3 regions of the Microbacterium aquimaris genome follow, and region 2 is predicted to be linked to each of the others. Evidence: predicted binding sites of a transcription regulator. Region 2 holds the regulator's gene; each other region holds the start of a gene.

Region 1 (4,764 bases), 1.4 Mb from region 2:
AGTCGTTCGAGGGGAAGGTTCATCATCAACTGCACGAAGCCCTGACCTTCGCGTCCGCTGATGAGGTTCTCCTCGGGTACGAAGACGTCGGTGAACGACAGCTCCGCGGTGTCGTGCCCCTGGAAGCCCATCTTGTGCAGCTTCTTCCCATGATCGAACCCCTCGGAGGCGGTCTCGATCAACAGCAGGCTGAACGCGTCGGGCCGGTTCCCCTCACCGGTCTTGACGAAGGTGACCACCAGGTCTGCGGTCGCACCCGACGAGATGAACGTCTTCGCGCCGTTGACGATGTAGCCACCGTCGACCTTCTTCGCCGTCGTCGAGATACCGCGCAGGTCGCTGCCGGCGCCGGGTTCGGTCATGGCGAGGGCACCGATGATCTCACCTGTGGCCATCCGCGGCAGGTACTTCTCCTTCTGCTCCTGCGTGCCCATGTGCACGAGGTACGGCACGGCGAGGTCGTCCTGGATACCGAAGGCCCCTGCGAGCGACCCGGACCCGGCGGCGATGACCTCTTCGTTGACGACCGCCCGGAACCGATAGTCCTGCAGCATGCCCGCTCCGCCGAACTCCTCCGGCACCGACAGGCCGATCAGACCCGCTTCTCCCGCGGCGAGCATGGTCGCTCGGTCGACTTCGCCCTCGGCGTCCCACTTCTCCCGCGCGTCGTTCGTGACGTGCCGCTTGATGAACTCCTTGACGACGTCGCGGAAGGCCTCGTGGTCCTCGTCGTAGATGTCGCGCTGCATGCGGGTCTCTCCTCCTCGAGTGGTGAATCTGCGGGGTCGCCCCCGGCGTCATCCTAGTTCTCGAGGCCCCGACGAGAGGAGCGCGTGTGAGATCGGATCCTACGATCGGTGGCACGCGATGCCACTGTTTGTCGGATGCCCTCAACCGTCGTAGTCAGGGGCGGCCGGCAGGCCGAAGAAGCTCTCCAGAGTGTGCCATCCGCCCTCGGTGTAGTGCCGGGCGAGGTCGGCCCCGACGTAGCGGAGGTGCCACGGCTCGGGTGAGTACCCGGTCACGTCGGTGAACCCGTCTTCGTAGCGCACGACGAACCCGTACTCCCAGGCGTGTGCGGCGACCCAGTCACCCTGCGGCGTTCCGGCGAGGTCGTCGAGCCCGCCGCATCCGCCGGCGTCGCAGGCGACCACGTCGGCGGCCAGGCCCGCCTGGTGCTCGCTGTGCCCGGGACGGGCGCTGATCGTGTCGGCGCCGTCCTCCCCGCGGGAGGCGACATGCGACGCGTACGTGTCGACCTGGGTGCCGTACGAGCGGAAGCCGCTCAGCAGCGCGATCTCGCCCACGCCTGCAGCCGCCGCGTCGGTGACCATCGCCGACAGCGCCGTAGAGACGGCCGGACGCATCGCCGTGCCGGGGATGTTGCGCACCCCGTCGGGCGCGACGAGTGCCTCCGGCCGATAGTCGATCGGATCGAGCGGACGCGCTTTGTTGACCACGACCCACTCGAAGCTCGGGTCGTCCAGGCTCACGCAGGGCGCCGTCCCGGCCGCGACCGCCGAACGGAACCGCTCAGCCCCTCCGGCGGCGGCGATGGCTGCGGCGGTGTCCCGCGCGTCCAATGCGGCGAGCAACTCCTCCGACCCGCAGATGTCATCGCCGGAGACTTCCGGCGCGACCACCGGGGAGGGCAGTGCGTCGGTGACCGGCGGCAGGGGCTCGTCGAACGAGCCCTCCACCGAGACGTCGAGGGTCTCCCCCTCCGCCTCGAGGGATGCCGCCTCGGACAGGGGAGGCGCGGTGACGGCGGCGATCACCGCGGCCGCCGTGCCGACCACGAGCACGGCGACAGCGACGGCGGCGAAAGCGGCGCCGATCCGTCCGGCGCGTCGACGGCGGGCATGCGCGGGGCTCGGCGCCGTGACGACACCGAGCGCGGGGGCATGCTCCCCCGGGGCGGCGGCGGGTGCGCGAGGTCGTCGCAACGGAGCCTGCACATCGGGCGATCGCGCCTCCGTCGAGGCGCGCGACTGCGCCTCCCTCTCGCGCAGTGCGCGACGAGTGAGGGGAACGCCCGGAGATTCGGGCGGGTCGGGGTCCGCCACCCCCTCATTGTGCTCGATCGGTCGGGCGATCTCGACACACGGCCCTCGCGGACACCACGTCTTCGACACTCGCCTGGCTCAGCCTTGACTCTCCGTCGAATTTTTGTTCGTATGGATCCATGCGATGGCAGGGACAGGAACTCGGAGTCGTTGACGCGGCGGCCCTCCCGGGTCTCGAGCATCTCGACGGGCTGGTGCAGTCGGTCACGACGCCGGATTTCGCGGGGGTGACCTTCCACGAGGTCATGGCGAAGTCTGCGCTCAACCATGTCCCCGGCGGCTCGTCGATGCCCTTCGATTGGACCGTCAACCCCTATCGGGGCTGCAGCCATGCGTGCTCGTACTGCTTCGCCCGCGGGACGCACGAGTACCTCGACCTCGATGCGGGCCGGGATTTCGACACCCAGGTCATCGTGAAGATCAACGTCGCCGAGGTCCTCCGGCGAGAGCTCGCGCGCGGCACGTGGCGCCAGGATCCGGTGATGCTCGGCACCAACACCGACCCGTATCAGCGGGCGGAGGGACGGTACCGGCTGATGCCCGGCATCGTGTCGGCGCTCACCGACGCCGGCACGCCCTTCTCGATCCTCACGAAGGGCACCATGCTCCGGCGCGATCTGCCGATGCTCACCGAGGCCTCACGCGAGGTGAAGGTGACCCTCGCGATGTCCATCGCGCTGTTCGACGACCGGTTGCAGAAGGCCGTCGAACCGGGCACCCCCAGCACCTCGGCACGATTGGACACCGTGCGCGCCGCGACGGAGGCCGGGTTCGACGTCACCGTCTTCCTGATGCCGCTCCTACCCCATCTCACCGATTCCGTCGACGCCATCGACGACGCACTGTGGCGGATCAAGCAGGCCGGGGCGACCCGCGTGGTGTACGGCGCACTGCATCTGCGGCCCGGCGCGAAGGCCTGGTTCATGGCGTGGCTCGAGCGGGAGCACCCGGAATTGGTCTCGTCGTACCTCGGGCTCTATCCGGGCGTCTCAGCGTACGCCCCGAAGGGGTATCGCGCGTGGCTCGCGAAGCGGGTCCAACCGTTACTGCGGGCGCACAGGCTCGGCGGCACGCTGGAAGACGACCGATCCGATCGACGGATTCCGGTGCCGGGCCTGGCCGCGTCACCGCCCCCGATCGTCACCACCTCCCGCGGACGCATGGCCGCACGAGGTCGGGCGACCGATGCGGCCGCGATGCTCTTCTGACGACTCCGGGGCGCCCGACGGCCGCCGCCCGTGCGACGAAAGCCGCCCCGCGACATGGCGGGGCGGCCTCTACCGGTGTCGGGCGGCGCGTCAGGACGCGACGTCGGCCAGCTGGCGGCCGGAGATCTCCTCGAGCAGATCGTCGCCGGGTCGCACGTCGTCGAAGGGCGCGTCGATCTCGGCGCGATCGAGCAGCTCCGACATCCGGCGGCGACGCTGGCGGGCCACCAGCGTGACGACGGTGCCGGCGCGTCCGGCGCGTCCGGTGCGCCCCGACCGGTGCAGGTACGTCTTGTACTCGTCGGGCGCATCGGCCTGGATGACCAGGTCGATGTCGTCGACGTGGATGCCGCGCGCGGCGACATCGGTCGCGACGAGCACATTCACCCGACCCGACGTGAGTTTCTCGAGATTCCGGGTGCGCTTGGACTGGTTCAGATCACCGTGGAGCGCGAGCGCCGCGATCCCGGCCTCCCCGAACTGCTCGGCGAGCATCTCGGTGTAGGCGCGGGTGCGCGCGAACACGAGCGTCTTGCCTTCGCGGTCGACGAGCGAACGCAGGATCTCGGGCTTGTCGCGGTGGTCGACGACCAGCACGCGGTGGTCGATGGTGCTCGAGTCCTGGTCTTCACCGGCGACCTCGTAGACGGCCGGTTCGACGAGGAACTCGTCGACCAGTGCCGCGACCTCGCGGTCGAGGGTCGCCGAGAAGAGCAGCTTCTGACTCCCGTCGGCGGTCAGGCGCAGAATGCGCTGCACCGGCTCGAGGAAGCCGAGTTCGCACATGTGGTCGGCTTCGTCGAGCACCGCGATCTGCACCTGCGAGAGGTCCAGCTTTCCCTGGCGTTCCAGATCCTCGATGCGACCGGGTGTGCCGATGACGATGTCGACGCCCTTCTTCAGCGCCCCGACCTGGCGCGCCTGCGGGACGCCGCCGTAGATCTGCGTGGTGAACAGGCCCACCGTGCGGGCGAGGGCCTGCACCGTCCGGTCGATCTGCAGCGCGAGTTCGCGGGTCGGCGCCATGATCAGGGCCTTGGGCGAACGACCGAACTCACGACGCGTGCCGGCCTGCGATCGCAGCACAGACTCGACGAGGGGAGCCCCGAAGGCGATGGTCTTGCCCGAGCCGGTCCGACCGCGGGCGAGCACATCGCGGCCGCCGAGGATCGGCGCGACCGTCGCCGCCTGGATCGGGAAAGGCTTCTCGGCACCGAGCTCGGTCAGACGCGTGACGATGTTCTGGCCGAGTCCGAGGTCGGAGAACGAGACGTCGGCGACGTTGTCGGCCTGAACCGCCTCCGCCTGCAGACGCTCGTGGACGATGTCGACCTGCTGCTCGCGTGCGGCATCCCGCTGCGGCGTCGAACGCGGGCGGTCATCGCGACGGGGCCGGTCGTGACCACCGGAACGGTCATCACGCCGAGAACGGTCGTTCCGATACCCACCGGAACGATCACTCTGACGAGACCGGTCATACCCACCAGAAC
Region 2 (4,764 bases):
GAAGTGACCGCCGATCAGGTGGTGCTCGAACCCGGCCGGTTCCCCGCTGTGCACAAGGTAGGGACGACCGCTGATGTCGACGACGGCCTGCGCGAGCGCCTCGTCGAGCGGGACGAGCGCGTCGCCGTAGCGACTGATCCCGGCCTTGTCGCCCAGGGCCTGCCGGATCGCCTGCCCGAGGACGATCGCGACGTCCTCGACCGTGTGGTGGGCATCGATGTCGGTGTCACCCGACGCGCGCACCGTGAGGTCGGTGAGCGAGTGCTTCGCGAACGCCGTCAGCATGTGATCGTAGAACGGCACGGACGTGTCGATGCTGCTGCGGCCGGTGCCGTCGAGGTCGAGCTGCAGCTCGACCGTCGACTCGCTGGTCGAACGCGAGAGCGAAGCGGTTCGGGTCATGACTTCGATCCTAACGAGGCCAACGCATCGAGGAACGCCGTCGTCTCGGCCTCGGTCCCCGCCGTGACGCGGAGGTGGTGGGCGATCCCGACGTCGCGGATGAGGATGCCGCGGTCGAAGAGCGCCCGGAAGGTCGCCGCGGGGTCGTCCACACCACCGAAGAGCACGAAGTTCGTCCACGACGGGTGCGGCTGGTAGCCCAGAGCCTCCAGCGTCGCGGAGATGCGGTCGCGTTGCGCGACGATCTCATCGACCATACCCAGCATGACCGGTGCGTGCCGCAGCGCCGCCGTGGCGGCCGCCTGGGTGAGTGCACTGAGGTGGTACGGCAGACGGACGAGCCGCAGCGCGTCCACGACGGCGGGATCGGCGGCCAGATAGCCGACGCGCGCACCGGCGAAGGCGAAGGCCTTCGACATCGTCCGGGAGACGATGAGCCGTTCGCGGCCCCCCAGGAGGGTGACGGCGGACGGCTCATCGTGGGGTGCGAACTCCTCGTAGGCCTCGTCGACCACGACCATCCCGCGACTGGCGTCGTAGACCGCGGTGATGACGTCGAGGGGCATCGGGGTACCGGTGGGGTTGTTCGGCGCGCACAAGAAGATGACGTCGGGGTCCATCTCAGCCACCTGCGCCGCGGCGGACTCCGGGGTCAGAGTGAAGTCGTCGTCGCGCGTGCCGGCGACCCAGGTCGCCCCCGTTGCGCGGGTCAGCAGGGGGTACATCGAGTAGGTCGGTCCGAAGCCGAACGCGGTGCGTCCAGGACCGCCGAAAGCCTGCAGCACGTGCTGCAGCACCTCGTTGGAGCCGTTGGCGGCCCAGATCTGGTCGGCGGTGATGCCCTCCCCCAGATACTCGGCGAAGGCCTCCCGTAGCGCGAGGAACTCACGATCGGGGTAGCGGTTGACATCCCGCAGGGCCAGCGCGATCGAGTCGAGGATGTCCCCGGCGACCTCGTCGGGCACAGGATGGGTGTTCTCGTTGACGTTCAGCGCCACCGGCAGAGGGGCCTGCGGGGCGCCATAGGGCGTCATTCCGCGGAGATCGTCGCGGAGGGGAAGGTCGTCGAGGCGAGCGGTCACCTCTCCCATGGTACGTGCGGTCGGGCGAGCGGGATCACTGCCCGTCGGCGGTGTACCGCGTGGGGATCGCCAGCTCCTGCCCCGCGGAGACGGCCACACCGTCGAGGGCGTTCAGTCGTGCGATGTCGTCGATCACGTCGCGCGGATCGCTCGACGGGGCGACACGCTCGGCGATCGACCACAGCGAGTCCCCCGCGCCCACGACGACGGTCGAGAAGGACGCGGGATCGGCGCCGGCGTCGCGAGAAGCCAGCGCTCCGCCACCGCTGATGACCGCGACGGCCACGCACGCGGCGACCGGGAAGGCGGCGAGTGCGGTGAACACGCGGCGACCGCGCGCGGTCATGCGCAGGCGGGTGCGGGGTTGCGGCGTGATGGTGATCGCGGTCATCTCTCCTCCTTCTTCGGGGAGAGGTTCGCACCGATGGACTCGGCCGGGAGCACCCGGTGCGAACCTCTCTTCCGAAGCTATCTTCGAGTTTCTATACTGTCAAGGGACCGGAACGGTGGATCTTCGTCGAACACGACACGCGGACTGCTTGCGGGCCGTGCCCGAAACGGGCGGATACCGTTTCGATGAGGACACCCCACCACCGACCTCCGACATTCGAAGAGCAGTGCCCCTCACGCCGGGAGACCGCGGCGGGGACGACGAGACAGGAGCACGAGATGACCGAGCCGACGAGCCGCGCCCGACCCCAGACCCGGCGGCGGCGCAGCCTCAGCGACAAGCAGCTCGCGATCCTCGAAGTGATCCAGCGCTCGATCGCGCGCCACGGATACCCGCCGAGCATGCGGGAGATCGGCGACGCGGTGGGCCTGAAGTCGCTGTCCAGCGTCACCCACCAGCTCAACCAGTTGGAACTGAGCGGCTACCTCCGCCGTGACGCCGGCAAAACCCGCGCGATGGAGGTGCTCATCGATCTGCCCGGTGCGAGCACCGAAAGTCCGGCGGACACCACGCCACCGGTCGGCGATGCCGCGATGGTGCCGCTCGTGGGGCGGATCGCCGCGGGCGTGCCCATCACCGCCGACCAACAGATCGACGAGGTGTTCCCCCTCCCCCGACAGCTGGTGGGCAAGGGCGATCTGTTCATGCTGAAGGTGTCCGGCGAGTCGATGATCGACGCCGCGATCTGTGACGGTGACTGGGTCGTCGTCCGCTCACAGCCCACCGCCGAGAACGGCGACATCGTGGCGGCGATGCTCGACGGTGAGGCGACCGTGAAGACATTCCGGCAACGGGACGGACACGTGTGGCTGTTGCCCCGCAACTCGGCGTTCGAGCCGATCCTCGGCGACGAGGCCGTCGTGTTGGGCAAGGTCGTCGCGGTGATGCGCGCGGTCTGATCGGGGCCGCAGGTGCGAAGCGGGGCGTCTTCCCGACAGAATGGGGCTCACCGAACCTAGGGAGCCTCGCCATGCCCACGACAGACATCGACGATCTCCGCGCGGAGATCGAACGCCTCCGGGCCGAGAACGCCGACCTGCGGTCGCAATCCGTCGACCCTCCGGACGCGGAGACCGTCCCCTCGGATCGTGTCGCCCGCACCGGGTGGTGGCGTGCGCTCATCTCCGCGGTGTGCATCGTCCTGGCCGGGATCCTCGTGCCGGTGTCGGTGGTGGGCACGTGGGCGCGTGCCGAACTGGTGAGCGAGGACGCGTTCGTGCAGACCTTCGGGCCCCTCGCCGACGATCCCGACGTCCAGCAGCTGGTCATCGACCAGGCATCCGCGGCGGTGAACGAGGCCGTCGACGTCGCCGGGATCACCAACGACGTCATCGACGGGGTGCAGAGCCTCGATCTTCCGCCGACGGCCTCGTCGGCGCTGGACCTGCTGCGCCAGCCCGCCGTCCAGGGTGTGCAGGGCCTCATCGACTCCGCGATCACCGGTGTCGTGCAGTCCGACGCGTTCCCCCAGGTGTGGCGCACCGCGCTGGTCGCCAGCCACCGCGCGCTCGTCGCGGCGGCGACCGGTGACGATACGACGGCGATCGCGATCGATGACACCGGTGCGCTCGGCATCCAGCTCGGACCGATCATCGACGAGCTGAAGACGCAGTTGAGCGATCAGGGATTCGGATTGGCCTCATCGATCCCGACGATCGACCAGACCATCGTGATCGTCCAGGCCGATGGCCTCCTCCTGGTCGGCACGATCTACAACATCGCCGTCGCCGCCGGCTACTGGATCCCGTTCATCGCGCTGGGCCTGGCCGCCGTCGGCGTCCTGGTCGCGCGCCGCCGTTCGACCGCGCTGCTGGGGGTGGGCGTGGCGATCACGATCGGTGCGGGACTTCTTGCCGTCGCTCTCACCAGCGCAGCGGCCGTGCTCAGCCTGAACGCCCCGTCCCTGGGGATCCCCGCACGCACACTCGAGGCGATCTACTACACCGTGGTCGGCGCGATGCGCGACACCGCGACGGTGCTGACCTTCCTCGGTGTCGTGGTGGCGGTCGCGGCGTGGCTGAGCGGTCGGTGGGCCCCGGCCCGCCGTGTCCGCGCGCTCGCGGGATCGCTCACGACCTCCGCGCGTGTGGGCCTGCGCCGACGCGGGCTGGACACCGGCGGATTCGGGGAGTGGATGCGCCGTCAGCGTGTGCTCGTGCGCATGGTGATCCTCGTCCTCGCCGTGATCCTCCTGTTCGCGCTGCGCCCGCTGACCTTCGGCGACATCGTGCTGGTCGTCGTCCTCGCCCTGGTCGTGTGGCTGATCGCATCCCTGCTCGAGAAGGATCCCGCCGAGGCCCCGGTCCTCGAGCAGGTCGAGGTCGTCGAGGAGGTCGTCGTCGGCGACGAGCCTGCCGACTCCGACGTCGACACCCTCGTGATCGAGGACGGTCCGGTCCCCGCCGAGAAGTGAGGATCGAGGTCACCTCCCCACCCGTCGTACGGTGGGGAGGTGACCTCCGCACTCCCCTACGGTTCCTGGCCCTCTCCGATCACCGCAGCCGCAGCGTCGGCCGCCTCGTCGCGCATCGACGGCGCACGGTTCGTCGGCGAAGACGTGTGGTGGGGCGAGCCGGTCCCGGAGCAAGCCGGCCGTGTCGCGGTCCGAAGGCGCGGCGCCGACGGCACCGTGCGGGATGTCCTGCCCGAGCCCTGGAACGCCCGGAGCGGCGTCCACGAGTACGGCGGCGGCGCCTGGGCGGCGGCCGACGACGGAACGCTGTACTTCGTCGAGAAGAGCGATCAGCGGATCTACTCCGTCGTCGACGGCGAGGTGCGCCCGCTGACGCCGGCGACCGGCGACGTCCGCCACGGCGGTCTGGTGTGGCG
Region 3 (4,764 bases), on a different contig from region 2:
CATCAGCACCAAGTCGCGCGGCGAGCAAAGTGCAGTACGTCAGAACATCTGCGAGTTCCTCGCGCACGTGCGCCTCGTCGGCGTCGTCGTTCCATTGGAAGCACTCGAGGAGCTCGCCAGCTTCGATAGAGATGCTCTTCGCGAGGTTCGCCGGAGTGTGGAACTGCGCCCAGTCACGCTCACCCACGAACTCTTCCAGCGCGGCTCGAACTCGCTCACTCGTCACGAATGCGACCGTACCAGCGCACCCATGTGGCGGCGGGTGAACATGGAGCCATGGCGAGGATCACCATCATTGTGGTTTCGTTGATCTTCCCGCCGGTGATCATCATCCCTCATGGTCGACCGTGACCATTACACACGAGGTGCTTGACCAACACGACCTAGGCGTAGCGATCTACCGCCTCCCGTATCACGTCGGCGTAGGTGTAGATTTCGTCGATGCTGTCGATCGGGTGCCGAGTCTCTGTCTTGTCCGCGTCCAAGAGACCGAGATACTTCTGCTTCGTATTGAAGTGCAGGCGCGCGATCGGCTTACGGTTGTTGTCATCTAGCAGAACCGCGAAGTAGCTCTTGGAGTCGCGCTGCGTGATGCGATGTGGCTTCACAACGGCGCACGAGATGGCCTTCACGATCTGGTAGGCCTCAATCTCCTCGAGCGTCGTCTCAATCTCTGTGTCCCGGGACAGGTCTCGCTCCGCCACGGGCTCGCTCGCAACAGCCTCTTCCTGATCCTCGCTCATGGGGATACCAGCTCCGAGTGCGGTCTTGAGGCGATCGTTGACGCTCTCCGTCAGAAACTGGGTAGAGGCCTTGGCAACAAGCGCGGTGAATTGTTCACGCACCCGCTGCGTGAAGGAACCGTCGTACACCCGCGACGTAAAGAACTTCACCCAGTCATCCGAGGGCTCTCGGAACTGAGCGGCGATCGCACGCTTGATAGCGCCAACATACTTCAACTCCTCGGCTGCATTGATGATCGAGTCCAGGTCGAAACTCGACTTGCTCAGCTTCTGGATCTCAGGAATCAGCGTGTCATCGACATCAAGAAGATCCAGCACTAGGAAAGGCTTTGCGTCCATCCGATTGGGTGCGTCAAGGTCGGTGAAGAACTGCCACACGAGACCATTTGTGAGAATGGCTAGACGCGCATTCGTCACGGCGAAGTATCGGAAGAGCTGAGAAGCGTGCTCAATCTTCAATGTGCCGCGCGAGGGCTTGCATTCAATCAGAATCTGGACTTCGCCATCACGCATGATCGCGTAATCGACCTTTTCGCCCTTCTTCGTTCCGACATCCGCGGTGTACTCAGGCACAACCTCCAGTGGGTCGAAGACGTCGTAGCCAAGAACCGTCGAGATAAACGGCATGACGAACGCGTTCTTCGTCGCCTCCTCCGTGACAATCGCATCGGCCTGATTGGCCACCTTCGTCGCAAGCGCTCCGATGCGCTCAACAAATTCCATCGCGGAATCCCCCCGGATCGTGATTAGACAGTCAACTGCCGAGCGTATCTGACTGTGACACGCGCGAAGGCGTGACCTGTGGAGTGTCCGAACATCCGCGGAGATCCCGCACCATCGCCTTGAGTTCACGAATCTCGTCACGCAGTTCATCTACCTGATCTTGAGTGGCCGCGACGCTCCCGGTCTCTGTCGATACTCGCTCAACGATCCACGACGCCAGCGTCGCGGTCACAACGCCAATGAGCGCGACTCCGCCGATCATCAGGCCAACGGCGACGATCCGCCCCGAGACGGTCGCAGGGAAGTAATCGCCGTATCCAACGGTCGTTATCGTGACGAACGACCACCACACTGCGTCACCGAGGGACTGGATGCTTCCGCCGTGCCCACGCTCTGCGTCAAGCACAGCGAGACCACCAATGAGGATCACGAGAATCGTCGTCCCGATCGTGTACGCCGCGACCTTTCCGCGCAGCATCGAACCGGAGCTGCGTTGTATGATTGCGAGAATCGCCAGGAAGCGCATAAGCCTGAGCGGCCGCAGCATCGGCAACACGACAATCGCCAAGTCGAGAAGGTGGCGAATAAACCATCTACCTCGGTGGCGTGCGAGCGTCAACCTCGCCAGATAGTCAATCCCGAACATGCCCCATGTGACCCAGAGCACGACCTCGGCGACGGCGGAAGCCGACCCCGCGTCTCGCTCTATGATTTGTACTGCATATGCGACCAGGAAGAGCACGGCAGCCGCCGTTAGCGGCCATTCGACAATCTTCTCCCAGCGCTCGAGTCTTTCCCCATACACCCAGGCGAGCATACATACGCGGCGCCAGCCGCTTCATATTCCGACCGAACCGGCCGGCGGCCACCCCACGAGAACGCCCGATACACCCTGCTCGGAGCATCGATGTGCCTGCACGCAGGCCGCGTGAACCTGCGGCCCTGTACGTGAACCGTGTCGAGCTGAAGTCTCTCCGCGTCACTCCGCCGGCGGGCGCCGAAGACGCTTGACGTCGGTACGACGCTTCTTCGCTGAGAGCCGCCGCTCCTGTGAGCCGCGGCTCGGCTTCGTCTTCCGCCTCTTCGGGCCTGGCGGCCGCAGCGCGTCGGCGACGAGCGCGGCGAGTCGGTCTCGTGCGGCTTCCCGGTTGCGCAGCTGCGCGCGATTCTCCGACGCGGCGACCGTGAGCACTCCCCCTGCCAGGCGAGTGGCGAGCTTGTCCGCAATGAGCGTGCGTTGCGAGTCGGATACGACGCTCGATGCCGCCACATCCCAGCTGAGTTCGACACGGGAGTCCGTCGTGTTGACGCCCTGACCGCCCGGACCCGACGAACGGGAGAATCGCCAGACCAGCTCCCCCTCGGGGATCGTGAGACGCCCGTTGACCCGCAGACCGGGGCGCTCAGGGGATGGCATGGCTCCATCCTCCCGGGTCACACGCGAAGCCGCGAGTCGTCCCGCCGGCGGATGCCGGCGAGCTACAGGTAAAGTCGTATCTATGTTCTATCTGCGCCGCGTAAACCACCTCTCCATAGTGCTTCGACCCGGGATGGTTCGCGAGATGTGTGCACAGATCCCCCCTTCATCGAACAAATGTCTGAGGGTGGTGGCATGATGGAGTCATGTTCGAAACGGCCACCTCCCCCGCCGATGTCGCCGCCGCGCGACTGGCGCCGGTGACGGCCGAGCTCGTCGAGATCCGGCGCATGAAGGCCGCTCTCGACGCGCGCGAGGCGCGCGCCCTGGCATCGGCGGGGCAGATCGCCGACGAGTGGGCGGCCGCAGAAGAGACACGCTCCGATGCCGAACTCGCGCGACGTTCGGTCGCGGCCGAACTGGCGGCGGCCCTTCGCGTGTCCGACCGCACGGTGCAACGCCAGGTCGGCGATGCTGAGCGGATGCTGCAGGCATTCCCCGCCACGGTCGCCTCACTCAGCGCGGGGCGGATCTCGCTGGCACACGCACGCGTCATCGTCGAGGCCGGCGACCGCATCCAGCACCCCGAACTCATCGCCGACTACGAGGACAGCGTTCTCCCCTACGCCGAGGCTGAGTCGGCTTCGCGCCTGCGTCCCGTCGCCAAACGCCGCGCCGAGTGGTACCTCGACGAGACCATCCGCGAGAGGCACGCTCACGCCGCCGCGATCCGGTCCGTCCGGGTCGACGACCTCGACGACGGCATGGCCGAACTGCACGTCACCGGCTCCGCCGTTCTCCTCCACGGCGTGCACGACCGGCTGACCCAGATGGCACGCGACGTCGCCGACGCCGAAACCCAAGCGATCCGCGAGGCACGCGAGCAGGTCAAGCTCCAGGCGCGCAAGCTCCGCGACGCCACAGCACCCGAGGCGACCACGGCCGAAGAAGACCTCGACCGTGCGCGGCTCCACCTCGACGACCTGCTCGCGAATCGACGCCCGCTCGACGCCGTCCGCGTCGACATCCTCACCGACATGCTGCTGACCGCAGCACCCGACGCCCACACCGGCACCTCCGACGCGGGGCTCGGCAGCATTCAAGCCACCGTCCAGGTCACCGTTCCCGTCCTCGCGCTCCTCGGGTCCCCCGTCGACGACCCCTTCGACCCGATCACCCTCACCGGGCACGGACCCATCGACCCCGACACCGCCCGAGACCTCGCCCGCACCGCCCCGGGATGGGACCGGATCCTCACCCACCCGATCTCGGGCGCCGTCCTCGGAGTCGACCGCTACCAACCGACCAAAGAGATGCGCCGGACACTCGAAGTGCGCGACCGACACTGTCGATTCCCCGGATGCCGACAATCCGTCTCCCGATGCGACCTCGATCACACCATCGACTGGCAATTCGGCGGTACCACCGTGGTCTCGAACCTGGGACACCTCTGCCGTCGACACCACACTCTGAAACACCACACGCCCTGGGCCGTCGTCCAGAAACCCGACGGTTCACTCGAATGGACCAGCCCCGGCGGACGCGTCTACACCGACCGCCCATCCTCAAGCGTCCACTTCGCGACCGACGCCGAGTTCGACCCCGAACCCGCCGTCCCCGCACCGTTCTGACGCGACCACGGAATAGCCCGCCAGACGGCACAACCCGTCACCGCACAACGCCTCCCCGGCACCGACGACGCGTCATCCATCCCACCGCGTCCACTCGGCGCTCGAGGAGAAGACCGCAACGCACGCAGCACACCACTGCACCCTGCGCGGAGGCATCACGGCGACGAGTCCAAGTGACAAGTGTCAGCGCGCACCAGACGGCGACGACGTACGCCGTGAAAGCGACAACGACGCACGCGGACCCCCTCGG

The links. The regulator LexA, encoded in region 2, represses DNA repair genes until DNA is damaged. The targets are predictions, from matches to a motif close to TCGAACANNTGTTCGA.
Region 1: the regulator LexA is predicted to act here: its motif matches at 2,162-2,177, upstream of ABD204_RS03170 (Rv2578c family radical SAM protein).
Region 3: the regulator LexA is predicted to act here: its motif matches at 3,053-3,068, upstream of ABD204_RS12735 (HNH endonuclease signature motif containing protein).

What each region holds. Positions count from the first base shown of each region.
Region 1 is NZ_BAAAPT010000001.1:676,035-680,798, forward strand. Features, by position in the region: gene ABD204_RS03160 (acyl-CoA dehydrogenase family protein) at 1-749, opposite strand, end outside; gene ABD204_RS03165 (M15 family metallopeptidase) at 891-2,066, opposite strand; gene ABD204_RS03170 (Rv2578c family radical SAM protein) at 2,186-3,274, shown strand; gene ABD204_RS03175 (DEAD/DEAH box helicase) at 3,365-4,764, opposite strand, start outside.
Region 2 is NZ_BAAAPT010000001.1:2,029,721-2,034,484, reverse strand. Features, by position in the region: gene hisB (imidazoleglycerol-phosphate dehydratase HisB) at 1-402, opposite strand, end outside; gene ABD204_RS09295 (histidinol-phosphate transaminase) at 399-1,493, opposite strand; gene ABD204_RS09290 (LysM peptidoglycan-binding domain-containing protein) at 1,519-1,875, opposite strand; gene lexA (transcriptional repressor LexA) at 2,154-2,834, shown strand; gene ABD204_RS09280 (hypothetical protein) at 2,906-4,348, shown strand; gene ABD204_RS09275 (prolyl oligopeptidase family serine peptidase) at 4,388-4,764, shown strand, end outside.
Region 3 is NZ_BAAAPT010000002.1:655,706-660,469, forward strand. Features, by position in the region: gene ABD204_RS12715 (nucleotide pyrophosphohydrolase) at 1-226, opposite strand, end outside; gene ABD204_RS12720 (type I restriction endonuclease) at 384-1,466, opposite strand; gene ABD204_RS12725 (potassium channel family protein) at 1,498-2,271, opposite strand; gene arfB (alternative ribosome rescue aminoacyl-tRNA hydrolase ArfB) at 2,446-2,883, opposite strand; gene ABD204_RS12735 (HNH endonuclease signature motif containing protein) at 3,090-4,514, shown strand.